Regions from separate parts of the uncultured Apibacter sp. genome, predicted to be linked through region 2. Evidence: riboswitches for the same ligand, from Rfam matches in the RefSeq annotation. Region 2 holds a riboswitch; the other holds the start of a gene.
What was found. A riboswitch is a leader RNA that binds a small molecule or an ion and turns the genes downstream of it on or off. The one in region 2 is predicted to bind S-adenosylmethionine.
Positions count from the first base shown of each region.

Region 1 (15,878 bases), on a different contig from region 2:
GCAGCCTATGGCAGGGTTGGGAGAGGACAGCTTTGCAATTATACATGGAGCAAAAAGTGCACCCCCTCATACCTACATAGGATCATACTTGTGGGTTCAGAATGGTTTCCGTGCTGATGCACTTATTCATTTTGGTACCCATGGAAGTCTTGAGTTTACTCCACAAAAACAAGTTGCATTAAGCAATAATGACTGGCCGGATCGATTAGTTGGGACTTTACCTCATTTTTATTATTATACCATAGGAAATATCGGAGAAAGTATGATGGCTAAGAGACGTTCCTATGCTACTCTTATATCTTATTTAACCCCTGCATTTATGGAAAGTGAGACCCGTACTCAATTTAAGCAATTGCAGGATAAGATTCAATATTACTATAAATCTGAAGAAAAAAATCAACCCGTAGCATCGTTAGAAGTGAAAAAAATAGCGGTAAAAATGGGACTTCATAGAGATTTGCGTTTAGACAGCATTCTTACAAGACCTTATAAATTTGAGGAAATTGAAAGAATTGAAAATTTCGCGGAAGAAATTTCCAATGAAAAAATGACAGGTCATCTCTATACATCTGGAATACCTTATTCTAAAGATAAAATAAAATCTTCAGTACTGGCTATGAGTACAGATCCAATAGCTTATAGTTTAGCTAGTTTAGATAAGCAAAGAGGAAAGGTTACGGAAAAACAATTAAAAAATAAAGTTTTCTTTAGACAAAAATATCTCGATATTGCTAAAAATCTGGTTAATCAAGTATTAGCCGGAAAAGAAGTAAATACTACATTAATTTGCAATTTTGCTGGTATTGAAGAAAAAGATTTAGAACAATCTAAAGTAATTATATCTCCTCCAAAAAGGAAATTTAAAAAAAGCACTAAAAGTACAGCTGGTAAGCCTTCAATGAATGCCAAACAACCAGATGATAATAAGAATACTGCTTCGACTTTGTCCGCACAACACGATCATAAAGATTTAGAAAAAAATGCTAAAGCTCCACATCATCCAAATTCTGAAAAGAAAACGATGCATGGAATGTCTGAAAAGGAAGTGGTGTATACAAAAGAACAAAAAGCAAGAGCGAGGGCTATAATAGAAATAGAACGAACGATTACTAACATAAAAAAATATGAAAAGAACCTGGAATTAAGTCCAGAATTAGAATTTAAATCATTAATTAATGCCTTATCGGGAGGTTATATAGAGCCTTCTTCAGGAGGAGATGCCGTAGCCAATCCAAATGGAGTGCCAACGGGTAAAAATTTATATTCCATTAATGCGGAATCTACCCCTACTGAAATAGCATGGGACAGAGGTAAAGACCTTGTAAATGCAACCTTAGCTCAGTATAAAGCCAAACATGGAACTTATCCCAAAAAAGTAAATTACACATTCTGGAGTAGTGAATTTATTGAAAGTGAGGGAACAACCATAGCTCAAGTTTTATATATGTTAGGAGTAGAACCTATAAGAGATGCATTTGGAAGAGTATCTGATTTACAACTGATCGATTCTGATGTTTTAGGTAGGCCACGAATCGATGTTGTAGTACAAACATCCGGACAGTTTCGTGATCTAGCTGCCTCTCGATTAGCTCTTATTTCCAGAGCGGTTGAAATGGCAGCCTCAGCTAAAGATTCAAAATATGAAAATTTAGTAGCTCAAAGTACCTTAGATATAGAAAAAAGTCTGGTAGATGAAGGAGTATCTCCTCAAGAGGCAAGACAAATATCTACACAGCGTATATTTGGTGGAGTAAACGGAATGTATGGGACCGGAATTCAAGAAATGGTTACCAGCGGAGACAAATGGGAAAATGAAAAAGAAATAGCAGAAACCTATATAAATAATATGGGAGCAATTTATGGAAGTGATAAAAACTGGGGAAATTTTCATAAAGGTTTATTGAAAGCTGTATTAAAAAATACAGATATGGTTGTACATCCTAGACAGAGTAATACCTGGGGAGCTTTAAGCTTAGATCATGTATATGAATTCATGGGAGGAATGAATTTAGCTATACGCAATGTAACAGGTAAAGACCCTGATGCTTATTTTGCAGATTATAGAAATCACAATAATTTCAAAATGCAGGAATTAAAAGAGACCATTGGAGTAGAAGCACGTACGACCATCTTCAATCCGGCATATATAAAAGAAAAAATGAAAGGAGGAGCTTCCAGTGCTGCCGATATAACAGAAGTAGTGACCAATACCTATGGTTGGAATGTCATGAAGCCTGAAGTAATTGATAATGAAATGTGGAATCAAATTTATGATATATATGTAAAAGATAAAACTAATCTGGGTACGAAAGAATTTTTCAAAAAAGTTAGTCCTGCTGCATTAGAAGAAATAACGGCGATTATGTTAGAAACATCCAGAAAAGGCATGTGGAAGGCAACTGATGAACAACTAAAGCAAACGGCTTTGTTACATACACAGATCGTGAAAGAGTTTGGACATTCAGGTGCAGGATTTTCAGGGAATAACAAAAAATTACAGAATTATATTGCCAATAAGGTAGAATCTCAACAAGCTGCAGAATATAAGCAACAACTTACTAAAATAGAAGTAGGAGAATCCACATCTGCCAACAAGGATGGTATGGTTCTGAAAAAAGAAGAAGTATCCAAAGGTATTTCTAAATCAGAAAAAACTAATATAAACAGTATTATTATTGTCGCAGGCATATGCATCGTTATTATTTTACTTATAATTTATATCAAGAAAAGAAGAAAAAACGGTTAAGATAAAATAAATTGAGCTTATGGAATTAATCCTACAACTATTAATGGTGCTTATAGTGATAAATAGCATGGTTAAGCTAAGTTTTTGGAAAATAGGACAGATTGGGATAATGATAGTAATGTATGCAGCTTTTATATTATTGATTTATCCTTTGGCTATTAAACAATCTAAAACACAGATTGAGGATTTTTTATCTAATATGGTTATGATGCAAAATGTGTCAGTACTTATAACCGTAGAATCCACCATATGTTTTGCCTTTTGTTTTGCCGCATTGAAGGAATTGTTTGGAAAGAAAAAAAGTAAATTAGTCATGATTGTATTAAAATATTATCCGGGATTATTGCTCTTTTTAGTAATATTCTATGGTTTGACCCAATCTATCTTTACATTTACCGGCAGAAGCTTTTTCACCATAACATTCCTTTATGCATTTTTTTTCCTCCTGCTTATAATTATGGGAATTTTGTTTATCAAAAAAGTTATTCCTGAAATTGATATAAGGCTCGAAGTACATTTTATTGTTAGCCTACTGATATGTATTTTAGGTCTCATTACAACGGTTGATGGAAAAATAGTATATAAAACGTCTGAAGAATCGATAAACTTAAAATATATATTCTTATCTATAGGACTTTTTCTTATCTTTTTTATTGTAGGCTTTTTAGGAAATAGAATTAAATGGAAGTTGAAAAAGATTAAATAATCGTTAAAACTAAAAAAATAATAAAAATAAAGTAACTAAAAATGGAAATTATATCAAAAGTATTATTTTGGGTAGCAAATAGTTTATTAATTCCGGATATCATTATCTTACTTATTTTATTTGCACGTTCGTTGCTTCTCTTAGGAGGTTTTTACAATCAGTTTATAACAAAAAGAAAAAATGATAAAATAGTAAATCCTCTAATTGAAACTCTGACTCAAGAATCCATAAAAGAATTACAAATAGCATTGCCAAAAAAAGATAATTCTTTGTATATAAAATATTTAAAATCACTATTGGATAATACAATTAATGAAGCATATGCGGATTTCACTATTTCTAATTTCGAAAATGATCTGGAAAAAGATTTGTCGTTATCAAAAATGCTCGCAAAATTAGGTCCTGTATTAGGATTAATAGGTACATTAATAGCAATGAGCCCTGCTTTAGTTGGATTATCTACCGGCGATATTTCAGGCATGGCGTATAATATGCAAGTAGTATTTGCTACCACTGTAGTTGGATTGGTAGTAAGTGCCATTGGATTAGTAACCTTACAAGTTAAACAAAGATGGTATGCTAAAGAGGTTAATAATTTAGATTATGTAGCAAGAATAGCAACAGGAAACATAAATTAAAATGAGAAGGAGAAAAAGAATCAACAGATTTTTAAAAGAAGAAGATACCGATCCACTTAGTGTGATAGTAAATTTGTTCGATGTAGCTATGGTATTTGCGGTAGCTTTAATGGTGGCAATGGTGATGAATTTAAATATGAGTGAAGTCTTTTCAAAAGAAGATTTTACAATTGTCAAAAATCCGGGAAAAGATGACATGGAAATCATTACCAAAGAAGGAAATAAAATAAATAAATATACACCTTCTCAAGAAAAATCATCGGGTAAAAAAGGGAAAAAGGTTGGTATTGCCTATGAGCTTGAAAGTGGAGAAATAATATACGTTCCTGAAAAATAGCATGGGCCTTATATGATTTTTTAAAATAATATGTTATATTTATCATAAAAAAAGATTATATATCCCTTAAATATATGACAAAATAACCGATAATTAAACTGGCATGATAAATGCAAGATTCAAATCATAAAATAGTTAAATATAGAACAGTAAGTCATACATGAACGAAAATTTTTCACAACAAGTAAAAGATGTAATAAGCTTCAGTAATGAAGAAGTATTACGTTTAGGTAATGACCATTTAGGTACAGAACATCTTATACTGGGTATCTTACGTGAAGGTAATAGTAAAGCTATAACCATACTTCAAAGTTTAAATGTTGATTTAGGAGAATTAAAACAAAAAATTGAAAATCTTAATAAACCAGACATTAATATAAAAGTAGATAGGAGTAGTATTCCATTTACTAAAGCTGCCGAAAGAGCATTAAAAACCAGCTTTTTAGAAGCAAAACTTTTTAGAAGCCCGGAAATAGAAACTATACATTTGTTATTATGTATATTGAGAATAGAAAGTGACCCTGTAACCCAAATTTTTAAAAAGTATAATATAGATGCAAATACAGTGAGGGAAGAGTACAGATTTCAATTTCAAGAGGATTTTACCGATCAACCAGTCAATGAGTTTTCTGAAGAAGAGAGCATTAGTGAGGGCAATCAATACGAAGCACCCAAAGGAGGAAGATCCAATCAATCAAAAAGTAGAACTCCTGTGTTGGATAATTTTGGTAGAGATTTGACCGCAGCTGCGATGGAAGGAAGGTTAGATCCTGTAGTAGGAAGAGAAAAGGAAATAGAAAGAGTATCACAGATTTTAAGTAGGAGAAAAAAGAATAATCCCTTATTAATAGGAGAGCCAGGTGTTGGAAAATCTGCTATTGCAGAAGGATTGGCATTACGAATTGTACAAAAAAAAGTTTCCCGAGTATTATATAACAAAAGAGTAGTTACCTTAGATGTAGCAAGTCTAGTTGCAGGAACCAAATATAGGGGGCAGTTTGAGGAAAGAATGAAAGCAATAATGAATGAACTTGAAAAAAATTCAGATATCATTCTTTTCATTGATGAAATTCATACTATTGTAGGAGCTGGAGGAGCCACAGGTTCGCTAGATGCTTCTAATATGTTTAAGCCTGCCTTAGCTAGAGGAGAAATCCAATGCATAGGAGCTACAACATTAGATGAATATAGACAATACATTGAAAAAGACGGAGCTTTAGAAAGACGTTTTCAAAAAGTAATGGTTGAACAAACTTCACCGGAAGAAACTATTATTATTTTGAATCAAATTAAAGATAAATACGAAGAGCATCACAATGTGACTTATACCGATGAGGCGATAAAAGCCTGTGTAAATCTAACAACAAGGTATATCACAGATAGATACTTGCCGGATAAAGCTATTGATGCTTTAGATGAAGCTGGATCCAGAGTTCATATCAAAAATATTAAAGTTCCTAAGGAAATTGTTAATTATGAAAAAGAACTTGAGAAAATTAGAGCGGAAAAAACAAAGGTCATAAAGAGTCAAAAATATGAGGAAGCCGCTAAATTAAGAGATACAGAGAAAGAAATAGAAAATAAATTAGCAAATGCACAGAGAGAATGGGAAAAATCCTCAAGAGAGCATAGAGAGATAGTAACCGAAGACAATGTTGCAGAAGTAGTTTCTATGATGAGTGGAGTTCCCGTGCAAAGAGTAGCAGAAGGAGAGCTTAAAAAATTAGCTCAAATGAAGGATTTAATGAAAGGTAAAATTATAGGTCAGGACGAAGCTGTTAATAAAGTGGTTAAAGCCATACAAAGAAATCGAGCAGGGTTAAAAGATCCTAATCGACCTATAGGAACATTTATATTTTTAGGAGCTACAGGAGTTGGAAAAACTCAATTGGCAAAGGTTATTGCAAGAGAATTATTCGATTCGGACGATGCACTTATCAGAATCGACATGAGTGAATACATGGAAAAATTTGCTATTTCCAGATTAGTAGGAGCTCCTCCAGGATATGTAGGATATGAAGAAGGGGGGCAGCTTACCGAATCTGTAAGAAGAAAACCATATGCAGTAATTCTTTTAGATGAAATTGAAAAAGCACATCCGGACGTATTTAATATTTTATTACAAATTTTAGATGACGGACATGTAACCGATAGTCTAGGTAGAAAAGTAGATTTTAGAAATACTATAATTATCTTAACTTCAAATATCGGTACGCGTGAATTAAAAGAATTTGGTGATGGAGTAGGGTTTGGAACTTCTGCCAAAAAATCCTCTTCAGATATCAGAGCTAAATCGACACTGGAAAATGCGCTAAAAAGAACTTTTGCTCCTGAATTTTTGAACAGAATTGATGATGTAATCATTTTTAATAACCTTGAAAAAAATGATATTTCTAAAATCATAGATTTAGAGTTAGCAAACGTTTATGATAGGATAGCTAAAATCGGTTATAAAGTTGAATTATCGCCGGAAGCAAAAGAATTTATCATAGAAAAAGGTTGGGACAAAAATTTTGGTGCTCGTCAACTTAAAAGAGCTATACAAAAATATGTAGAAGACGTAATTGCTGAAGAGATAATTAATTCATCTATTCATGATGGAGATCACTTATATATAGGTTTAAATAAAGAAAAGGATAGCACTGATATAAAAGTGATGGAGGTTGAAAATGAATCTCCTAATAGCAAATAAAATTTTAATTATTAAATTAAGTGAAAGCCTGCTTGATTCAATCAAGCAGGCTTTTTTTAGATAAAAATTTGATATTTTAATAAGTCATGATTAATAAAAAGCATTTGCCCAGAATAGCCGTAACCTTTTTATTCTTTTTCTTTGGAGGAAGTTCAGCAACTTGGGCATCGCGCATTCCTACCATAAAATCATCCTTACAAGTATCTGATGCTGATTGGGGATTGGTACTGTTATTTTTATCAATAGGTACGTTGATAACCTTGCCCTTTGCTGGGCATTTAATTAAAATGATCGGAAGTAAAAAATCTACCCTTATAGGTATAATTCTATATTTTATATGCTTAATAGGGATAGGATTTTGCGGAAAATTATGGCAGTTGAAATTAAATTTAATATATTACGGTGCTTTAGGGAATCTAACTAATATAGCCATTAATACCCAAGCGGTTAATGTATCGAAATCTTATAAAGGACAGATTATTGGTTCAATGCATGGTACTTGGAGTATCGGTGGATTTTTTGCCTCTTGGTTAGGAGCTATAATGATTGCCAAAAGTATTCCGCCTTCTGAACATTTTATATTCTATTCTTCCACAGGAATAGTAGTATCCTTGTTATTCTTCAGATTTTTATTAGCAGATGAAGATAAAGACAAGCCAAAAGAAAGCAACTCAACATTAAAATTCAGAATAGCCGATAATTATCTTATAGTATTAGGTTTTTTAGCTTTTTTTGCTATGGTCGCTGAAGGCACCATGACCGACTGGTCAAATGAATATATGAAAATTATAGTAAAATCAGATAAAAGATATATAGGTTATGGATTGACTGCCTATATGGCAGCTATGGCGTCAGGAAGATTTATTTCTGATTTTGTTGTTCGTAAGTTTGGCAGTACAATTACTTTAACTTATAGTGGAATATTAATATTTATTGGAATGATGAGCGCTGTTTTATTTCCTTCTCTTATCGTCACTCTTATTTCTTTTATAATTGTTGGATTGGGAATATCTGCCATTGTTCCTTTAGTATATACCTTAGCCGGAAATTCTAAAACAACTTCCCCTGAACAAGCATTAACAATAATAACCAGCATAGGATTTATCGGTTTTTTTCTAGGCCCTCCCTGTATAGGATTTTTATCAGAAAAATTTTCATTACAAGTTTCTTTTGCATTTATTTCCTTATTCGGATTAGGAATAGTTCTTTTAGTTAGATTTTTTAAGATAAAATAACTACCTTAGCATTCGGGATAAAAATATATAATATAAAATTATTTTTTTATAAAAATAATGGTATATTTACATTGCTTATCAAGAAAGGAGGAGGGACTGGCCCTATGATACCTTGGCAACCGGCCTGACTGGGCTTGGTGCTAATTCCAACCCTAAATGGGGGAAGATGAGTAATTCACTAGTTGGTGTGTTGTTTGGTTAGTTAGTGAATAATTTCTTTTTTCCTTTTTTGGTTTTTCTTGATACAGTTTCAATAAAATATAATTTAGTAACTGTAAGAAAAATAATGAAAAAAGTTTCTTTGTTAATTGTAAGTATACTTTTAGAATTTACTAATGTTTTTAATGCTCAAGTAAAGCAGGTAGTTGATTCATTAGACCTTGAGGAGATTGTGGTAGTAGGAGGTCGTAATTCCGACCGTACTAAGGTAAATTCTCCCGTCGCAGTTGATGTAATAGATGTCAGGAAAATTGAAAAATCATCTCCACAACTAACAGTGAATGATTTATTGAATTATTTAGTTCCCTCTTTTAATTCTGTTAGACAATCTTCTTCTGACGGTACCGAACATATCGACCCTGCTACTTTACGAGGAATGGGCCCCGATCAGGTATTAGTTTTAGTTAATGGCAAAAGAAGACATACAACTTCTTTAGTAAATTATCAAAATACAGTTGGGAATGGGTCAGTAGGCACGGATATGAGCGCAATACCGGTGTCTTCAATTGAAAAAATAGAGGTATTACGTGATGGATCAGCTGCGCAATATGGTTCAGATGCTATAGCAGGTGTTATTAATATTATTTTAAAGAAAAATAAAGGAGGATCAGCGTCAGTAACCTATGGGTTAACTAATAGAAATGATGGAGAAAATTATAATTTCAGCGGAAACTACGGTACAAAATTGGGAGATCAAGGAGGTAGTATAAATCTGTCATTTGTAGTGAGCCAAAGAAATAAAACGAATCGTTCCTATGATAATAATCTGGATAAGTTTGGAGATAACTTTGCCTATGATTTTGCGTCCGATCCCAACCAAGCAAGATTAGATGATGAAAAGATTATGGCTGAAAAGAAGCTTTCCCAAAAGAATTTTCGATTTCGGGTCGGAGATGCCCAAATCAAAAATCAGCAGTTTTTTGTAAATGCCATTTACCCATTATCTGAAAAAATTGAATTTTATTCTTTCGGCGGTGCCAGTTTAAGGCAGGGAGAAGGAGCGGAATTCAGAAGACTTCCTAGTGAAAAAGAAAATGTCGTAGCGGAATTATACCCAGTAGGCTTTCAACCGTTATTAAAATCAAACATATATGATATTTCTAATTCTACAGGTGCACGATATAACCACAATAATTGGTTTATAGACCTTAGTAATACTTTTGGAGAAAACATATTTGATTATAAAACCTCCCAAACTAATAATGCTTCTTTAGGTGTTCATTCGCCTACCGAATTCAAAGCAGGAGGACATGAATTTTTACAGAATACATTAAATTTAGATATTTCTAAAAAAATAAATGAAATATTTACGATTGCCTTTGGAGGAGAATTTAAATATGAACAATATGAAATTAAGGCAGGAGAGGATGGCTCTTGGATGCGTTATGATAAATTTGGAAATCCGATAACGGTTTCAACAAATCCCTCAGATATATTAGGCGAAGGGGGATCACAAGGCTTTATAGGATTTTCACCCCAGAATGCATTAAAAAAAGATAGGAATAATGCTTCCGGTTATACCGATATTGCTTTTAAGAAAGGAAAATTTACCAGTGATTTAGCAGGAAGATATGAGCATTATTCCGATTTTGGTAATTCCTTGATAGGAAAATTGGCTCTGAGATATGAATATCTTAATGGTTTTGCTGTAAGAGGGGCTTTTAGCAATGGATTTAGAGCTCCATCTTTGCAACAACAATATTTTAATAATTCTTTTGCAAGTATAGCAAACTCAGGTTCTGGCATAGTTTCTAAAGGAATTTTTACTAATGACAGTCAACTTGCCAAAGCTTTAGGAATTGAAAAGCTTAAAGAAGAAAAATCAATAAATGCGAGCGCAGGTTTGACATTTAAACCTACAAATAAAATATACGTTACGGCAGATGCCTACTATATAAAAGTTAAAGATCGAATTGTACTGACTAGTGAGTTTGTTAATGCTAAAGTTGAATCTTATGGAGTGGAAGGTGCACGATTTTTTACAAATGCAGTCGATACAGAAACCAAAGGAATTGATGTTGTCGCTATTTATAAAGTAAGCTTAGGAAAAGGAAATTTAGACATTAGCTTGTCAGGAAATTATACTGAAACGGAGATAGTAGATTTTCATTTCCCGGATGTTTTTGAAGGAAATAGAGATGAATATTTTGGACCGGATCAAACCAATATTATAGAATCATTGAGTCCTAAAGCAAAAGCATCTTTAGGCTTAACATACAGCTTACCCAAATGGAATGTTTTAATAAGAAATACTTATTTTGGGAAAGTTACTAGGGATGGATACCCTTTTGGAGGCGTGCAACATCATGATCCAAAGTTGGTAACCGATTTTAGTATTGCTTATACGATTAATAAAGATTGGGTATTTACACTTGGCGGAAATAATGTTTTTGATGTTTTTCCTGATAAGCAAATATATGAAAATTCATATTATAATGTTTTTAAATATGCTCCGGTCCAAATGGGTACAACTGGTGCTAATTGGTTTGCAAGACTTACTATGAATTTTTAAGAGAATTTTATTAAATAACTAAAATGAAAAAAATTGGCTGGAAAACAGCAACAGCTATTGTTATTTCCAATATGGTTGGAACCGGTGTGTTTACCAGCTTGGGATATCAGATTACAGACCTTCATAATACCATTACTTTACTTCTTTTATGGATTGCAGGAGGTATTTTAGCTTTAATAGGAGCCTTTATATATGCAGAGTTAGGTGCTCATTTTAAACAATCGGGAGGAGATTATATATATCTTTCAAGAACTTATCATCCGGTTATGGGATATGTTTCAAGCTGGGTTTCTTTAATAGTAGGATTTTCAGGACCGGTTTCTTTGTCAGCTTTGGCTATGACTAAATATCTGGGAATTGAAAATGAAAAGACTTTTGCCATACTTATTATTCTTGTAATTGCTTCTTTTCAAAGTTTTAGCCTCAAAGTAAGCAGTCGTTTTCAGAATACTTTTGCCCTATTGAAAGTTGTTTTCATTATTTCGCTTGTTATCATTGGAATCAGTTTTGCGCCGTCTTCATCCAATGCACTATTATTTGATTCTTCGTGGACTCAAGAAATTATGTTGCCTACTTTTGCAAGTTCACTAGTATTTGTTACTTACGCTTATACAGGATGGAATTCTGCATCTTATATTGTGGAGGAGATTGACAATCCTAAAATAAATCTTCCCAAAGCAATCATTACCGGAACTATTTTTGTTACCATAAGTTATGTCTTGGTAAATTTTGTGTTTTTAAGAAATGCTTCTATTGAACAATTGGAAGGAAAGGAAGATATCGCAAATATAGCTTTTTATAATTTATTAGGTGTTAAAGGAGTAAAGTGGATAAGTTATTTTATTGCTTTACAATTGATTGCAACTATAAGTGCTAATTTATGGGTAGGGTCTAGAGTAACTCAAGCAACAGCTAAAGAAAATCATTTATGGCGATCCTTAGGTAAAGAAAATAAAAATAAAATACCCATATGGGCGATAGCAGCACATACGTTGATTAGTATTATTATTATTTTGAGTGGTAAATTTGAAGAAATTTTCATATATACCGCTTTTGTACTCCAGTTGCTTTCAACGACAGCGGTAAGTACTTCCTTATTTTTAAAGAAAAAAGATCGTGTCTTTTTTAAAAGCAACGTTTTTTTACTATTACCAATCACCTTTTTACTGTTTAGCTTTTATATATTATATTTTACCTTTAAGAATCATCCAATAGAAAGTATTATTGGATTAGGTATAATAGGAGTAGGTATAATGCTCTATTTTTTCGATAAAAATAAAAGACATGATTAGATTGCAAAATAAAAAAACCGAAAGATATTTCTTTCGGTTTTTTTAGTATTATAAAAATTATTATTTTTTAATAAACCTGTAAATTTTGCTTTGAATCTGTAAGAAATAATGATTTGAAGGTAAATCTGATACATTTATAGAGATAGTTTCTTCTATATTTATTTGAAGAGTTTTTACTACATTTCCATTTCTATCATGTATAGTTACTGTGGTAGATTTTTGTAGATCAGAAGCTATTCCTTTAATGTTTACAATATCTGTTACAGGATTTGGATATATAACTATAGAGTTTTTATTTTTCTCATTACTTAAATCAGAATGCAAATCGACGTTATTAATATTTTTGTCAGGAGTCTTATTATATACAGTTAAATCATAACATTTTTTGTCTTTATAAGCATTCTTATATCCATAAACATATACATAATAAGTTCCTGCTTCTAAATTATCTAGAACAATAAATTCATCGAGTTTACCTTTACGGGTACTGCTGGAGATATAATTTTTATCTGAATCATATAAAACTAAATCGTAATTCTTAGGAAGATTTTGTAAAGTAATTATTATATTGGATACTTTAGTAATAGTAAATTTATAATAGTCTACATCCACTCGACTATCAATACCAGCTGAATAGGTAATATTGCAATCAATAGGATAAGCCGTATCAAAAGAATTATTCGGCTCATAATTATATACGTCATTTAATAAAGTGGTAAATTCATTTTGTATATAGCTGGAGCTACTTTCTGAGGAGCAATTAGCTTTCACTCTCCAATTGTATGGGGTGTTTGCTTTTAATCCGGAAAGAGTGTAATAATTTTCTGATGTAGTAGCAGCTATATTCCATTGAGTATCATTATTAGCTTTATATTCTATCGTATAATTTTGAACATTTGGTATTGCCTTCCAATTTAGAAGAGCACTGTTAGTAGATAGGTAAGAAGCTTTTAGTCCTTCAGGTGTAGAACAATCTGATAAAGTTTTAAATTCATCTTGAGCATAGTCAGAACTATTTTCAGAAGAACAATTAGCTTTTACTCTCCAATCGTATGAGGTGTTTGCTCTTAGTCCGGTAAGAGTATAAGAGGCATTAGCTGTGGTAGTAGCTACCTTCCATGTAGTATCAGTATTTGCCTTATATTCTACTGTGTAATTTTCAACTCCAGAAATTGATTTCCAATTTAGGGTAATATTATAGTTTGCTAAATTGGAAGTTGATAGGCCGGAAGGTTTTGAGCAATAATCTTCTCCAGGATAAATATTTATAATAATAGCTTGCTTTGATGTGTAACCAACTGGATTAGATGCTTGGTAATATCCATCAGATTTGCCTCCCCAACCGAAATTAAAATGGATTAAATTATCAGTGTCATATCCATCTGCAATAAAAGCGTGTCCACCTTTTGAGGAAGAACCTTTATAATAAATTGGATAATTTTTTGATAATTGACTTTTTATAAGTTTAATCCATTCTGTATTGTCATAATCAATTTTAGATTCCATATCTAGATCCGAATTATATCTAAAATATTTTACTAAAGCATTAGGAACATCAGAACTATATGCACCCGAACTATTTGGACCATAGATCATATCTACTGAGATACCTGCATGAAGCATTAATGTTGCTACTGCATCTACTTCTTCTTTTGAGGAACTATCGTCAAGTGAAGTAGGCATATTGCTCCATTTATAAGTAGTATTTTCAAAGTTAGCAGATAATGTTTTTCCATTCCAGTCATAATATTTACTAGAAATTTTGTAAGTATGATTACTCATTCCTTTTTTCGGGTAACCCCAATACTTCATGAGTTGAGCCATCGCAGTTGCAACACATCCGGTAGGGCAATCATAATTTTCATAAGTTTTAGGAACAAGTTTATTATATAATGGTCGTTGTTTCCATTTTGTTTTAATCAAGGGTAATACAAATGCCGGATCAGTAGCATCACTTTTATTTGTATTATTTTTAGCTGAGGATAATTGTCTTCCATTGAGTAAAGCATTCCATTCTTCTTTTATTAAAATGCTCTCATCATCGTTTATTTTTTTTATCTTATTATTTCTTAAGTATTCATTAGCTGCTTGGTATTCATTAAGAATATATAAAAATTCGGGAGATTGTTTTTCGCCAACAGGTATTGAAGAGTCCAAAGAATAAGCTAAGATCGGATGGTTTTCACTTTGTGAAGAAATAATAAAAAAACCATTTTCACTATTAAAAATGTAAAATCCGTCGTATTTTTTATCAATACGAGCGGTAATATTAATTAATTTTTCATTGTTAGAAGTTTTTTTTATATTTTTTTGATTTAAAAAGTTATTAGCAACAATACGGGCCGTTTTTTCAGATATATCCTGCCCATGGAATAAATAAGATATAAATATAGCTATACCTAAAAGAATAGATTTTAAATTCATAATAATAAATAAATGTTTAATAAAAATTGTAAAATAAAATTGTAATAAGAATAAGTGTCATTTCATATAACCGGATGGATCATCCATCCATGAAGTTATAGAAAGTTAAAGAGCATTTGCATTTTATTATATCTTTTAAATAAATAATAAAATTGAAAAATTTTTATGTAACATAAAAATATGTATTAGAAGATAGTATAATTTAATTCATAAGCATTTGATATTTTAATAATTAATTATAGTTCAAATTTAACAAAATTATATTTAGTTAATATATAAAACAATATGATAAATGTTATAATCATATATTAATTAAATTATTGTATGTAAAATTAATAAAATTTAATTTTATTAGTTATATGCTTAAATTGATAGGTGAAAAGCAAAAAAAACGAAAGATATTTCTTTCGTTTTTTTTGCTTTATAAAAAATTTTTATTTTTTAATAAACCTGTAAATTTTACTTTGAATCTGTAAGAAATAATGATTTGGAGGTAAATCTGATACATTTATAGAGATGGTTTCTTCTATATTTATTTGAAGAGTTTTTACTACATTTCCATTTCTATCATGTATAGTTACTGTGGTAGATTTTTGTAGATCAGAAGCTATTCCTTTAATGTTTACAATATCTGTTACAGGATTTGGATATATAACTATAGAGTTTTTATTTTTCTCATTACTTAAATCAGAATGCAAATCGACGTTATTAATATTTTTGTCAGGAGTCTTATTATATACAGTTAAATCATAACATTTTTTGTCTTTATAAGCATTCTTATATCCATAAACATATACATAATAAGTTCCTGCTTCTAAATTATCTAGAACAATAAATTCATCGAGTTTACCTTTACGGGTACTGCTGGAGATATAATTTTTATCTGAATCATATAAAACTAAATCGTAATTCTTAGGAAGATTTTGTAAAGTAATTATTATATTGGATACTTTAGTAATAGTAAATTTATAATAGTCTACATCCACTCGACTATCAATACCAGCTGAATAGGTAATATTGCAATCAATAGGATAAGCCGTATCAAAAGAATTATTCGGCTCATAATTATATACGTCA
Region 1 covers NZ_CAMLFD010000005.1:41,333-57,210, forward strand. Annotated here, with positions in the region: gene Q0T35_RS05185 (cobaltochelatase subunit CobN) at 1-2,746, shown strand, start outside; gene Q0T35_RS05190 (hypothetical protein) at 2,766-3,452, shown strand; gene Q0T35_RS05195 (MotA/TolQ/ExbB proton channel family protein) at 3,494-4,090, shown strand; gene Q0T35_RS05200 (DUF2149 domain-containing protein) at 4,092-4,427, shown strand; gene Q0T35_RS05205 (ATP-dependent Clp protease ATP-binding subunit) at 4,588-7,119, shown strand; gene Q0T35_RS05210 (MFS transporter) at 7,206-8,354, shown strand; SAM riboswitch class I at 8,427-8,527, shown strand; gene Q0T35_RS05215 (TonB-dependent receptor) at 8,641-11,085, shown strand; gene Q0T35_RS05220 (amino acid permease) at 11,109-12,377, shown strand; gene Q0T35_RS05225 (C10 family peptidase) at 12,438-14,801, opposite strand; gene Q0T35_RS05230 (C10 family peptidase) at 15,236-15,878, opposite strand, start outside.
Region 1: linked by a shared signal. The riboswitch ahead of Q0T35_RS05215 (TonB-dependent receptor) and the one ahead of Q0T35_RS10055 (PLP-dependent aspartate aminotransferase family protein) in region 2 are both predicted to bind S-adenosylmethionine.

Region 2 (15,878 bases):
CGGCTAATGGTCCGTTTTTCATGGCTTCTTTGAAACCTTTTTCAACAGAAGGTATAAATTCTCTAGGAATATTACCACCTTTGATTTCGTTTACAAATTCCAATCCGGTTTTACCTTCATCAGCTGGCCCAATTTGAAATACAATGTCAGCAAATTTACCACGACCACCGGTTTGTTTTTTGTAAACTTCTCTGTGATCTGCAGTACCCATTAAAGCTTCTTTATACTCAACCTGAGGCTGACCTTGATTTACTTCAACTTTAAATTCTCTTCTTAAACGGTCTACAATGATGTCTAGGTGAAGCTCTCCCATCCCTGAAATTACAGTTTGTCCGGAAGCTTCATCAGTTTTTACCTGAAAAGTCGGATCTTCTTCAGCTAGCTTAGATAAAGCCATACCTAATTTATCAACATCTGCTTTAGTTTTAGGTTCTACAGCGATACCGATAACTGGATCAGGGAATACCATACTTTCCAATATAATTGGAGATTTTTCATCACAAAGCGTATCTCCGGTTTTAATATCTTTAAATCCAACAGCTGCACCAATATCTCCAGCTTCGATATATTCGATAGGGTTTTGTTTATTGGCATGCATCTGATAGATACGAGAAATTCTTTCTTTATCTCCAGATCGAGTGTTTAACACATAAGAACCGGCATCTAAGTGTCCTGAATAGGCTCTAAAGAATGCTAATCGACCTACATATGGATCGGTAGCAATTTTAAATGCTAATGCAGAGAAAGGTTCTTTTGCATCAGGTTTTCTAGCGATAGGTTCATCAGTTTTAGGATCTGTACCTTCAATAGCTTCTTTATCTAATGGAGAAGGAAGATAACGACAAACCGCATCTAGCATGAATTGAACCCCTTTATTTTTAAAAGAGGAACCGCAAACCATAGGTATAATGCTGATATCTATAGTTGCTTTACGAAGTGCTTCGTGGATTTCTTCTTCAGAGATCGAATCTGGATCTTCAAAGAATTTTTCCATTAAAGTTTCATCATATTCAGCTACTGCTTCGATTAGATTTTGACGATATTCCAATACTTCGTCTTTCATATCTTCAGGTATATCTACGATATCAAAAGTTGATCCGAAGTTTTCGTTATGCCATATAATTGCTCGGTTTTTCACCAAATCAACTACCCCTTTAAAATCTTCTTCTGATCCGATAGGTAATACGATAGGAACAGCATTGGATCCTAACATTTCTTTTACCTGACGACATACATTAAGAAAGTCTGAACCTTGCCTGTCCATTTTGTTTACAAATCCCATTCTTGGAACTTTGTAATTGTCTGCAAGTCTCCAGTTAGTTTCAGATTGAGGTTCTACTCCGTCTACTGCACTAAATAAGAAAACTAATCCATCTAATACTCTCAAAGAACGGTTCACTTCAACAGTAAAGTCAACGTGTCCCGGAGTATCGATGATATTAAAATGATAAGATTGAGTATCTGGTAATTTTTTGCCATCATCAGTTAATGGGAAATTCCAATTACAAGTAGTGGCAGCAGAGGTAATAGTGATTCCTCTTTCTGCTTCTTGAACCATCCAGTCCATCGTTGAAGCTCCATCGTGAACTTCTCCAATTTTATGGTTTACTCCGGTGTAAAATAAAATTCTTTCCGTTGTAGTTGTCTTTCCTGCATCAATATGAGCAGCAATACCTATATTACGTGTGTATTTTAAATCTCTAGACATATTTTCTTTAGAATTTGAAATGTGAGAATGCTTTATTAGCTTCAGCCATACGATGCGTATCGGTTTTCTTTTTAACTGCAGCACCTTCCTCTTTTGCAGCGGCGATAATTTCAGCTGCTAACTTTTGAGACATGGACTTTTCATTTCTATCTCTTGAATATTTAATTAACCATTTCATCGCCATAGAAATTTTTCTATCCGGACGAATAGGCATTGGGATTTGAAAGTTAGCTCCTCCAACTCTTCTGCTACGTACTTCAACGTGAGGCATTACGTTTTCTAAAGCATCTTTCCAAATTTCCAGAGATGTTTTTTCCTGATTTTCTTTTTTAGTTTCTACGATATCCAATGCATCGTAAAAAATTTTAAAAGCTATACTCTTTTTACCGTCTTTCATTAAGTTGTTAACGAAACGTGTTACTAATTGATCGTTAAACTTAGGATCTGGTAAAAGCGGACGTTTTTTTGCTTTCGTTTTTCTCATTTTACCTGAATAATTTCGTTAATACTATTTTTTCTCTTTTGGTCGTTTAGCTCCGTATTTACTTCTTCTTTGTAAACGTCCTTGTACACCAGCTGTGTCTAAAGCACCTCTGACAATGTGATAACGAACTCCCGGTAAATCTTTTACCCTTCCGCCTCTCACCAATACTATCGAGTGCTCTTGCAGATTATGTCCTTCTCCCGGGATGTAGGCATTTACCTCTTTACCGTTAGTTAAACGAACTCTGGCTACTTTTCTAAGTGCTGAATTCGGTTTCTTAGGTGTAGTGGTATATACACGAGTACATACTCCACGTCTTTGTGGACAAGAATCTAAAGCAGCCGATTTACTCTTCTTGGTAAGTGTGGCTCTTCCTTTTCTTACTAATTGTTGAATAGTTGGCATTTATGCTCTTTTATTTTTTAAAGTTTGCAAATATAGTCTTTTTTATTTATAAATACAAAAATAATGCGCTCATAATGTAGGGATTACTATTATTATGTATTTGCAAATTTAAAGGTAAAACTATCAATTTATTAACAAATATTTAAAAAATTGATTCGATTCATTAGTTTTTCAACAAGTATCTAAATTTAAGTTTTTAACTTTGAGCCTGCATAAATAGTAAAAAAATCAAGTAAATGAACGTAAACTACTTAAAATCGTTATTTTTAGTAGCTTTTGCAGCGGCTTCTTACGGTGTATTAGCAACTTTTGTCCGTTTATCCTATAACGATGGGTATACTACCGCTGAAGTTACTTTTTCTCAAGCTGTTTTGGGGCTTTTAGGACTTCTTATACTTCATTGTTTTAGCAAAAATAAAAATGAAAATAAAGAAAAAAAATATACTTCTAAAGATAAAATTTATTTAATTTTATGCGGTACATCTTTTGGATTAACCAGTACTTTTTATTATTTGGCAGTGCACTATGGAATTCCAGTATCCATATGTATTGTTTTGTTGATGCAAGCTGTTTGGATGGGAGCATTAGTCGATTTTATAGTTAACAAGAAAAAACCTTCAGTAGTTGAAATTATAGCCATTATATTTATTCTTCTCGGTACCTTATTAGCCACCAACCTAATCAATGAATCACAATTACATTTAAATTTTAATGGAGTACTATTTGGAATATTGGCAGCGGTATCTTATACCTTTTCCATGTTTTCATCCAATAAAATAGCGTTAAATATGCCGCCTACCTTGCGATCCGTATATTTATTAGTTGGCGCAACCCTTATGGTTACGATAATTTGGGCACATGTTCTCATTACCCAACCTTTTCATTTTTCAATATTTTATAAATGGGGTGTTATTTTAGCCATTTTTGGTACCATTTTGCCTCCTTTTTTATTCACTAAAGGAATGCCTGTTGTTGGTATAGGGGTAGGGAGCATTATCGCTTCTATGGAATTGCCGGTATCTGTTATGATGGCAAAATTTGTTCTTAATGAAAAAGTAACTTTTTTACAATGGTTGGGTATAGTACTTATTTTAATATCTATTGTTTTATTAAATTTAACTTTTATCCTTCCTAAACGATCTAAGAAGTAAAAAAATAACTATAAGATAAAAACAAGCAATTTTTTATGATACAAGAAGTGTCATGAAAAAAGTTATCTAATCATAAAATACATGCTTATCATCTGCTATGAGTATTGTTTTCCATTTATATTTTAAATAACTTGCAAAACAATGAAAGAGGATACATTAAAACATAAAGGAAAGAGAAATAAATTAATTAATTTACTTAAACAAAAAGGTATAACTGATGAGGTCGTATTAAATGCTCTTAATAAAATACCTCGTCATTTATTTATTGATTCAATATTCGAGGATTTAGCTTATGAAGACCGTGCTTTTCCTATATTGTCAAATCAAACCATTTCTCATCCTTATACCGTAGCGTTTCAAACCCAATTATTACATATTCAGAAGGGAGAAAAAGTGTTAGAAATCGGTACCGGTTCAGGATATCAAACCGCTGTTTTAGTAGCTTTAGGCGCTCAAGTTTATACTATCGAGAGACAAAAAGAATTATTTGATTTCTCAAAGAAAATATTGAGGAAAATAAATTTCTTACCCAAACATCAGATTTTTGGAGATGGATATTTAGGATTACCTTCTTTTGCTCCTTTTGATAAAATTATTATAACAGCAGGAGTACCTACCATGCCTAAAAAATTATTGGAGCAACTAACTATTGGAGGAGTGATGGTTATTCCTATTGGTGAAAAAGAACAAAAAATGTATACGGTACTTAAATTAGATGAAAATACCTTTGAAACCATGGAATTTGGAGACTATCAATTTGTACCGATGTTAGAAAATAGGGTTATAGAATAATAATTCTAATGATGTGAATTTGTTTATAATCTTAAAATTATAAAATGAATTCGTTGTACTTTAAAAATAATCTTATATAATATAAATAGTTGGTTTTTAGTGTTTTATAAAACGAATACTTGCTTTTTAGAGTATTCATATTTGTGATATTTGCACTTATAAAGTTAAAAAAGGTATAAAGGAAATATACCAAAAGATTTTTTTAAAAAAGAGTATCTTTGTTTTAAGAAATTAAAAAGAAAATGGTCCATTATTTACTTAGAGAACCGAAGTCGGCTACAGATTCGCCATCATTAATACTTTTGCTACATGGATATGGAAGTAATGAGCAAGATTTGTTCAGCTTTGCAGAAGAATTACCAGATGACGCTTATGTAATAAGTTTGCGAGCCATAAGAGAAATAACCACGGGCGGTTATGCTTGGTATGATTTAGATTTTACATCCGGAGCTAAAATGATCAACTCCGAACAAGCAATTGAAGCACAACAGATTATCATGAAGTTTCTGGATCAAATCAAGAATAAATATTCCTTTGATGATACCTCGATAACCTTATTAGGATTCAGTCAAGGAGCTATTCTTTCATTTTCATTGGCTTTGCATTGTCCTGAAAAGTTTAAAAAAGTTGCTTGTTTAAGTGGATATCCAGACCCAGAATTACTAAAAGATGTCAATATGGGTGATGATTTTTCGCAATTGGAATTTTTCTTTTCACACGGAAAAGAAGACCCTATTATTCCAATAGTATGGTCTCGACAATTTAAATCCATTTGCGAAGAATTAGATTTAGATTACGAATATCATGAATATAATGAAGGTCATGGCATAAATTCTGAAAATTATTATGATCTTTTAAATTTTTTACAATAATATAATACGATGAAAATAGGAATTGTTTGTTATCCAACTTTTGGAGGAAGCGGTATTGTTGCCACTCAACTTGGTATGGAAATGGCAGCCTTAGGTAATGAAGCTCATTTTATAAGTTATAGTATGCCTGCTAAGCTTGATGTTACCTTGCCTAATATCTATTTTCATCAAGTATGCGTTAAACAATATCCATTATTTGAATATCAACCTTTTTCGTTAGCATTATCTACTATTATAGTAAACGTTGCAGAAACCTATGGTTTAGATTTATTGCATGTGCATTACGCTATACCTCATGCTTATGCTGCTTATTTTGCTAAACAAATTCTTCATGAGAAAGGTATAAAATTACCGGTAATAACAACTTTACATGGTACGGATATAACATTAGTGGGTAGTCATCCCATTTATAAGTCAGGAGTTGAATTTTCAATTAATAAATCCGATTATATAACTTCCGTTTCCCAAAGTTTGAAAGAAGATACATATAAAGTATTTGATATTAAAAAAGACATTGAAGTCATTCCCAATTTCATCGATAATTCGGTAAAAGTGTCCAGCCATTGCGCAAGAAAAAATTTTGTAGAAAATGATGAAAAGTTGATTATTCACGTTTCAAATTTAAGAAAAGTAAAACGGATTAATGATGTTATGTCTATTTTCAACCTGATACAAAAAGAAGTTAAATCAAAACTTTTGATTGTAGGAGAAGGCCCTGAAACGGAAACTATAGAACATTTAACCAAAGTCTACCAATTAGAGGATAAAGTAAAAACATTGGGAAAAATATTAGATGTTCACTCCATATTAAGTATAGCTGATCTTTTTCTTTTGCCATCTGAACAAGAAAGTTTTGGATTAGCAGCTTTAGAGGCTATGGCATGTGGTATTCCTGTTATTTCCAGTAATGCTGGTGGAATAATTGAAGTGAATAAGGATGGTTATTCCGGATTTGTATCTTCGGTTGGCGATGTTCAATCGATGGCTTCGAATGCTATAAAGCTATTAAAAGATGAAAATTTACTTTCACTTTTCAAGGAACAAGCCGAACAACAGGCATTACTTTTTGATAATTCTCTAGTGATTCCCATATATAAGGACTTATATGAGAGAGCAATTAAGATTTATTAGAATTTTAATCTAAAAAATTGTGCTCTCTACTATAAGATTGATTTTAGCTGAAAAAAATTACGTTTATTTTCGGATCTTTAATCCAAGAAGAATTAGCTAATTTATGTAAGCATATAAATCCTATAAAATAGTTTCCTAATGGGCTGCTGTATTGTTCTTCAATTGTATCAAAGTCAGTAAAGCCTGAAAATTTATCATGATATCTTACATATACCTTATATATCTTCGTATCTACTAATTTTAATTGCTTGTTCAGATGTATATATTTCTTATTTTCGTATCTATAGTCGTACGTTAAGGCAGATATATCTGAAAGTACAGCGGAGCCGGTAGGCTTATCTCCTGCACCTTTACCGATCATAAGTTGTTTTTCGGAGAAGGCACTTTCCAAAACAACGCCATTATATTCATAATTTACATGTGCTAATGTATTTTCTTTTTCAATGAAAGTGGGAGCGCAAAAACCGGTAATTTCATTATTATTTTTATTGCATTTGGCAATCAGTTTTATGCTGAAATTCCTTTGTCTCGCAAATTCCAGATCGAAATTGCTAATTCTTGAAATTCCAAAATTAAATACTGTCTCAGGCTTGACGATGAGTCCGAAAGCATGAAAAAGGATGATACATAATTTATATTTGGGATCAATACCTTCAACGTCTAAGGTAGGATCAGATTCAGCAAATCCTTTCTCTTGAGCTTCTTTTAAAACTTCAGAGTAAGACATATTTTCATGGATCATTTTGGTAAGTATAAAATTAGTGGATCCATTAAAAATTCCTGATACTGAAGTGAGTAAGTCGTTATCGTAATATTCTTCTAAATTTCTAATGATAGGTATACTGGCACATACAGAGGCTTCATAGAGGAGGGGAGTGTGATATTTTTTTTCGAGCTTTAAAAGCTCAGGTAAACGCTCAGCAATCATTTTTTTATTGGCGGATACCACAGCTTTACCATTTTTCATCGCTTCGCAAACAATATCAAAGGCCGCCTCCGCATCATCAATTAATTCAACGATCACTCCGATTTCTGGGTCCGATAACAATTCGTTTTTATCTGTTGTGAAATATTTTTTATCGATAGATCTGGGTTTATCAGGGTGCTTTATACAAATCTTTTTTATATTAGCATCAACACTTTCCGCTTCTTCCAAAACTTTGTATAATCCGGTTCCTACACAACCGAAACCAAAGATTCCCAATTTAAGTTTATTTCTTGCCATAGTGTTCAATTAGGGAGTTTCGTTAATCTAATGCTTGTTTAATATCATTAAGTAAATCATCTATATTTTCAATACCTACCGATAAACGAATGAGAGAATCTTGAATTCCTGTTTCCTTGCGTACTTCTATAGGGGTTGATTTGTGGGTCATTGTAGCCGGATGACTTCCCAAACTTCTGACATCACCTAAATTTTCAGCTAAAAGGAATATTTTTGTACGAGTTAAAAATCTTTTAGCAGCTTCTAAGGTATCCTCTTTTAAGCTAAAGGAAACCATTCCTCCGAAGTTTTTTTGTTGTTTTGCGGCTATATCATGATTATGGTGATACTTTAATCCCGGATAGTAAACTTTATCTACCTTAGGATGAGTAAGTAAATATTCGGCTATTTTTTTCGCATTTTCCGAATGCTTTTCTAAACGGAGATAAAGTGTTTGAATGCCTCGTAGAGTTAACCAGCTATCGAAAGGGGATAGCACGCCACCGGAAGTGTTTTGCAAATACTTTAATTCATCGGCGATATTTTGATCGTTTACAACGACAAATCCCGATAATACGTCTCCATGTCCGGAAAGATATTTTGTACCGCTATGTACTACAATATCAGCACCAAGAGAAATGGGTTGTTGCAAAGCAGGCGATAAAAAGGTATTATCTACAATTAATAAGGCCCCCGCTTGTTTGGCTATTTTAGCAATTTCTTCAATATCCGATATTTTTAAGGTAGGATTTGTAGGAGTTTCCAGCCAGATGAAACGTGTTTTTTTATTGATGGCATTTCTAACGTTTTCAAGGTTAGTTGTATCAATAAATTTTGAGATTATACCAAATTTATTGTAAACCGTTGTTAAAATACGATAGGTACCTCCATAAACATCATTTACAGCGATGACTTCATCACCTTGTTTTAATAATTTTAAAACACAATCTGTAGCTGCTAATCCTGATGAAAAAGCAAATCCGGCAATTCCTCCCTCTAAATCAGCTATGGCCTGTTCCACTACTTTACGTGTAGGGTTGGCTGTTCTTGTATAGGCAAATCCTTTATTAACATCGGGAGCTTCTTGTACATACGAAGAAGTTTGATAAATAGGAGTAGAAATAGCGCCAGTAAGTTCATCAGGTTCAGAGATATGCACTAATTTTGTTTCAAGTTTCATGATTTTGGTTGTTTTTTCTAATTAATAAATACATTAAAATTCATTAATCATCATAAAACAACTTATACAAGATTCCCATTAAATTTATAAAAAAACTTTATAAAGCTTCTTTATATAGGCCGAAAGAAGCTTGAATTATTTTCTTGGTGTATGTAAGCTGTTTCGACTTATCTTTCCTTTACGGTTGGATGCAGCACCTACTCATAGAAGAGGGTTGCTAAGGTATCATAGGGCCAATTCCCTCCACCTTTCTTGATAAGTAATTTTATTAATGATCGTAAATTATTTTACAAAGATAAATTTTATTTTTAAAAGTCCAATAAAAAAACACTATATTATAAAGTTCGAAAATTAAATTGACGAATGATTTAATTGTCATAATATAATAGTTTAAATATTTTTTTCTTATGTATTATTCAAATTCGCTCTGGAAGCGGTTAATATTTACTATAATATTTCGGGATTTGATAGGTTCTAATGATTAATTTTTTTATTAAAAATTAAGCTAAAATTATTGTTAACTATACAGGTAATTTTGAAAAAGTGTTTATTATACGAAAGAAGTAAAGAAGTTGCTATAGAAATATGATATTGTTTTACTATTGATTTTTCGCTATTATTGAAATTCTTGGTAGTACTCTTCAATCTTTTGCATTCTATACAGTCTAGCTTATTCGTGGTAGCATCCAGCGTATATTCTTCATCTAATAATTCTTTTATAAGTATTATCTTCTTTATATTTTCGAAATAATATCTTCGATTCTTTCTTTTTTGCCCTGTCAACCTTTTTGTAATACCTTTTTTCTTCCAATATCTAATTTGTCTACTGGGAATGACTGTAATTCGGGATACTTTTAAAATCTCTATAAATAATTATTGTAAAAATATCAGGATTGTCCATATTGTAAATTATTTGACAAATAAGTTTAATTTAAAAATCTTTTATGTTTACAGATAAAAATGAAATTATAAACGGGGTAACTGATAGAATAGGATTAGGAATTGCTCACGCATTTGCCCATCAGAAAGCTCATATTATTTTAATAACTAAAGTTTAAAAAAACTACAAAAAGTTAAATAAGAATTCACCTCTTCTCAAATACCCATTACTATTTTTTCTGTAGATTTATCCATCATTTGGCAATTACCTTAACTAAGTAAATCTATTTTAGAGGATATCAATCATGTGGATGTATTAATTAATAATGCAGGAATCGGTCGTTTTATTTCGTTTGAAAATACAAGTGAATTTTTTTAATTATGCATATCAATCTTAATATCAAAACCCTTATGTATTGACTCAAAATTTTTATGAATCTTTGAAAAAAAGTAAAGGAAACGGAATTAATATTTCTTCGTATTTTTCTCACAGAATGTTATCCGATAGAAATTCAACTGTCTACTCAATGACAAAGGGGGCTATAGATTCATTTACCAAATCATTACCTTTTTAGATAGTAAAAAAGGAGTAAAAGTAAATGCCATTGTGCCTGGAAGCATTAATAGACCGATGTTAAGGTATAATATAAATCAGCTTATAAAATAAGGTCTGAAACATTTTCAAATAAGGGCTTCAAGTGTTTTTTCGACGGATAAAATTGTTTCTTTTGATGACATACGAACTACAGCTGTTTTTTTAGTTTTCGATCAAGCTAAAAAGACAACAAGAACCCTATTATCAGTGGATAGAATAACCTACTACCAATTTGCATTGGTAAGAATAAAAATTATTCGATAAAAATTAAAACCCAATCCATAAGTTGGATTGGGTTTTCAAACACATTTATATAACAATGTTAATAATTCGTTTAGGCACTACAATAACTTTCTTAGGAGTTTTACCTTCTAAATAATTCGGAGCTTTCTCGTGAGCCAATACAGCTTCCTCTATTTCTTGAGCAGTGGCAGAAATTGGCATTTCAATTTTAAAACGTACTTTTCCATTAAAGCTAACCGGGTATTCAAAGGTATCTGAAACAAGATATTCTGCTTTAAATTCAGGGAAGGGCTGAAATTCAATACTATTAGAATGACCCAATTTTTCCCATAATTCTTCGGAAATATGAGGTGCATAAGGAGAAATTAAAATACATAAAGATTCTAAAATTTCTCTTTTATGACATTTTATTTTGAATAAATCATTGGTTGCAATCATAAAAGAGCTAATAGAGGTATTGAATGAAAAATTATCCAAATCATCTTTAACTTTTTTAATCAATTGATGCAAAATACGTTGCTCTTCTTTATTAGGATTTTCTTCCGATACAAAAAAAGTTTCATTTTCTCCGGAGTGATAAAGTTTCCAAAATTTCTTTAAAAATCCGTGAACTCCACTCAATCCTTGTGTATTCCAAGGTTTAGCTTGCTCAATTGGTCCTAAAAACATTTCATACATACGCAAACTATCTGCGCCGTATTCATCGCAAACATCGTCCGGATTTATGACATTATAATATGATTTAGACATTTTTTCAACTTCCCTGGCACAAATAAATTTACCTTCCTCAAGAATAAATTCAGCATCTTTAAATTCGTCTCTCCAATCTCTTAATCGATCTAAATCAACCTCATCCGTAGTTCCTTTAAGAAGATTGACATCAATACGTAGAGGAGTTACGTCATGTTCTTCCTTTAATAAATGGTAAGAAATGAAATTATTGGTTCCGTTAATTCGGTAAATATAAGCACTTTGGCCTAAAATCATTCCTTGATTAATTAGTTTTTGAAAAGGTTCTTCCTGAGTTACAAATCCATAATCTTTTAAGAATTTATTCCAAAAACGAGAATATAATAAATGTCCTGTTGCATGCTCACTACCTCCAATATATAAATCTACATTTTCCCAATAATTCATGAGAGTTTTGTCGGCGAAGCAAGTATTATTAGTAGGATCTGTATATCTCAAATAATACCAGGAACTTCCCGCCCATCCGGGCATCGTATTTAAATCTAAAGGAAATATAGTAGTGTTATTAATAAGGTCATTACTTACAACTTGTTCTTTTTCAACATCCCAAGCCCACTGGGTGGCACGACCTAAAGGCGGATCGCCGTCTTCAGTAGGTAAATATTTTTCAACTTCCGGAAGAATTAAAGGTAATGCAGATTCCGGTAAGGAGTAAGGGATATCATCTTTATAGTAAACTGGAATCGGCTCACCCCAATATCGTTGACGTGAAAAAACAGCATCACGTAATCTATAATTAGTGGTTCCGTGCCCGATTTTCATTCGTTCTATTTCTGTAATAATCTTAGCTTGCGCTTCTTGTACAGAAAGACCGTCAAGTATTCCTGAATTTACGCAAGCACCCTCTTTGGAAGAAAACGCTTCTTCCTGAACATTTGCCCCTCCTTTAATCACTTCAATAATAGGAAGGTCAAAATGCTTCGCAAACCTATGGTCTCTTTCATCATGGGCCGGAACCGCCATGATAGCGCCCGTTCCATATCCTACTAATACATAATCTGCTATATATATAGGAATATTTTTTTTGGTAAAAGGATTAACTGCATAAGCTCCTGTAAATTGACCTGATACAGTTTTAGCATCAGCAATTCTTTCTCTTTCAGAACGTTTGATGCTCTCATCTTTATATTGGTTTACTTTTTCGTAGTAGTTACCAGTGGTAATTTGATCAACCAAAGGATGTTCGGGAGCCATAACCATATACGTTGCTCCATAAATAGTATCCGGACGAGTGGTAAAAATTTTTACTTTTACTTCAGAGTCGACAACTGAAAAGATAACCTCTGCTCCTAAAGATTTACCGATCCAATTACGTTGGCTTTCCTTAATAGATTCGCTCCAATCTATGATTTCTAATCCAGTAAGAAGCCTTTCGGCATAGGCGGTAATTCGCATAGACCATTGCATCATTTTTTTCTGGTACACAGGATATCCTCCTCGCTCTGAAAGTCCGTTAACCACTTCATCATTTGCTAAAACTGTTCCTAATGCAGGGCACCAGTTGACTGTTGTTTCGGCACGATATGCTAATCGATAATTTAATATAATTTTCTGTTTGGTTTCTTCTGAAAAACTATTCCAGTTTTCAGAAGTAAATAGTTCTTCCTGAGAAGTGCAAGCTTGTATATGAATATTTCCCTCTTTTGTGAAAATATCTACTAATTCTTTAATAGGTCGGGCTTGTTTTCTCTCTTTGCAGTAATATGAATTGAATAGTTGGATAAATATCCATTGTGTCCATTTATAATAATTGGGATCAGAAGTACGAACTTCTCGGTTCCAGTCAAAAGAAAATCCCAACTTTCTTAATTGATTATTATAGCCGGTGATTTTATTATTTTTATTGTCAACTCCACCATTGATATTTACTTCGGTAGTTATAGCCGGATGTTGACCTGTTTGTATAGCATACTGCTCGGCCGGGAGTCCGAAACTATCATATCCGATAGGGTGCAGCACATTAAAGCCTTGATGACGTTTAAATCTTGCATAAATATCTGAAGCAATATAACCTAAGGGATGGCCCACATGTAAACCTGCTCCTGATGGATATGGAAACATATCTAATACATAAAATTTAGGTTTATCTGTACCGTTAGAAGCTGCAAAAGTTTGTTGCTCCTTCCATTTTTTTTGCCATTTTTTTTCGATTTCCTGAAAATTATATTGCATGGGTAATAGTTGAATTAGATTTTTGCAAAGGTAATGATTTATTCAGTTTTTAAAATGTCATTATAGTTCATTTTAAAAATGTCTGATATGATATAATTATTATAGAATTAAAATAAAACTTATGGTTGGTATTTTCTGCTTACTTATAATATTAACATTCTTTTAAAAAGGTAAAGTTTATTTTATTTAGGTAAGAAAAAATTAAGAATAAAAAATGAGGTTAAGATATTTACTTACGTTTAAGAATAATAAAATTTCTAAGGCTATAAAATTTATCTGAAGGTACCCATGATACAGATCTTAATTTTTTTTCCATTTCGGGCCAAACTTCATTATTTTTTAAAGTCTCAATCATAATCTCTTTATCATTTATATTTGCATAATAAATACGCAGCCAGTAAATATCTTCTTCTAAATTTTCTTCTTGTATTTGTTCTTCGATAGTTTTAAATAAATTTTCCGGGATGTTGAAATCTCCTTTACATCCAAAATTACCAATATATACGTTCCATAAATCTCCATTTATATTCCACTCTTCAATACCAATCTGTTCATCATTATTTATTTGCCAGAAAGCAGCCAAAAAAACATGGAAAGAATTTGCGACAAAATTTTGAAAAGCGTTTTGAATAGCAGAATATTTATCCTTACCTATACCTAAAAAACTCTCAGAAATAGCTTTTTTATTTTGCAAAAGCAAAGTTATGTCTAAGCGTATGCTTACTCCGTTCTCATATTCCTTATAGTCAAAAGTATCTGCGCGCATAGCAGGAAGCTGTTCATCAACGAGAAGCCAATCTTTATATTCAATACATGTGAGATCTTGTGCATATAACATTTTTGCGAGAATTTCTTGAGGCGACATAGATTATTTTTTAATCAAAAATACACAAAATCTTTATTAAAAAAAGTATACAAATAGGTTACTCTTAGAGATAAATCGTTAAATAGTTTAATAACCTAATTAGAACAAAAGACGAAAAAATGTACAATTGTTAGTATGTTTTTACTTATATTAATAAATAATTACAAATTTATTTTAATAATAATATTGATATAATTATAGGGTTAAATAAATAATAATTTATTTATAAATTTAATTTACTATATTTTTTAAAAATAAAATAAATTATTATATTTGGTCGATAAAAATTAACTTAACTATGAGGAAATTATACTTGATATTATTTATTGGAGCAAATTCTTTATTTACCTCAGCACAAAATAATAAAATTGTAGGTCCTGGTGGAGTGCCAGGCGCTGTCCTATGGATGAAAACCGTCCCTGAATCAAAAAATCTTAACGCAAGATATTTATGGAAAGATTTCTCGGGAGACTCGTTACGTCTTACTTATAACGATAACCAAACTGAATATAGAGTAGAATGGAATGTATTTGGGAGATCAATTAATTTTAATCCGTCCTTACTCTTGACTAACCCAAGTTCAAGTAAGGAAATACAGATAAAAAGTGCAAATTTATCTACGGCTACTATTTTAGGAACGTATCTAGAGGGCAGTATGATTGGGAATAAATTTGAAAATCCCGATTATATTTTTACCTTAAACGGGGTGCAGGGAAAAGGATTTGTCTTAAATAAAGATAAAATTATCCATAGTAATGAAAGTCATAAAGGAGTTCTAGATTATGGTTCAAAAGAGGGAAGAGATTTGATGTATCATCCCGATGGTAAGTCCGATGTAGATTTATTAGAATACCAAGAAAAAACTGTACAATTATTTACTTATTTCCGTACGAATAAGCCAGTTACTAATATATGGGGTGAAAAGAAAAGTTCAAATTTATCATTAGGTGAAAAATTTTACACATCTAACGAACATAACAATTCAACCTATGATACGGATTTGTTTAATCCGAATACCATATATAGAGCATATATGCCAGAATTAATTATGTATGATCGTTTGTTGACTCCTTTTGAGAAAATAAAGTCAGAGACCTATTTGGCATTGAAATATGGTTTCATGCTGGAAAGCTCATTTATCGGAAGTAGTAATACTCTACTTTGGGATAAAGATATGAATAAAAAATATCATCATAGAGTAACAGGAATCTATAGAGATGATAAAAGCGGATTATATCAAAGAAAAAGTTCTACTTCTTATGAAGAAAGTCCATATTTTGCCTATTCATTAGCGGGTGATTCTTATGATGCTTCCAACAATTATAATCTTTCCAATAGAAATAAATTGTTGGTTATTGAAAAATTTCCTGCTAATTCAATGTTAGATAATGAGTTTTTTATTTGGGGAGATGACAATCAGAATCTGAAAACAGATCAGATTGAAAGC
Region 2 covers NZ_CAMLFD010000019.1:29,574-45,451, forward strand. Annotated here, with positions in the region: gene fusA (elongation factor G) at 1-1,708, opposite strand, end outside; gene rpsG (30S ribosomal protein S7) at 1,716-2,192, opposite strand; gene rpsL (30S ribosomal protein S12) at 2,217-2,597, opposite strand; gene Q0T35_RS10030 (DMT family transporter) at 2,834-3,748, shown strand; gene Q0T35_RS10035 (protein-L-isoaspartate(D-aspartate) O-methyltransferase) at 3,890-4,540, shown strand; gene Q0T35_RS10040 (alpha/beta hydrolase-fold protein) at 4,783-5,412, shown strand; gene bshA (N-acetyl-alpha-D-glucosaminyl L-malate synthase BshA) at 5,422-6,543, shown strand; gene Q0T35_RS10050 (homoserine dehydrogenase) at 6,587-7,768, opposite strand; gene Q0T35_RS10055 (PLP-dependent aspartate aminotransferase family protein) at 7,791-8,927, opposite strand; SAM riboswitch class I at 9,092-9,189, opposite strand; partial or broken gene Q0T35_RS10060 (MerR family transcriptional regulator) at 9,594-9,794, opposite strand; gene Q0T35_RS10065 (hypothetical protein) at 10,223-10,381, shown strand; gene leuS (leucine--tRNA ligase) at 10,711-13,566, opposite strand; gene Q0T35_RS10075 (DUF6348 family protein) at 13,796-14,431, opposite strand; gene Q0T35_RS10080 (T9SS type A sorting domain-containing protein) at 14,730-15,878, shown strand, end outside.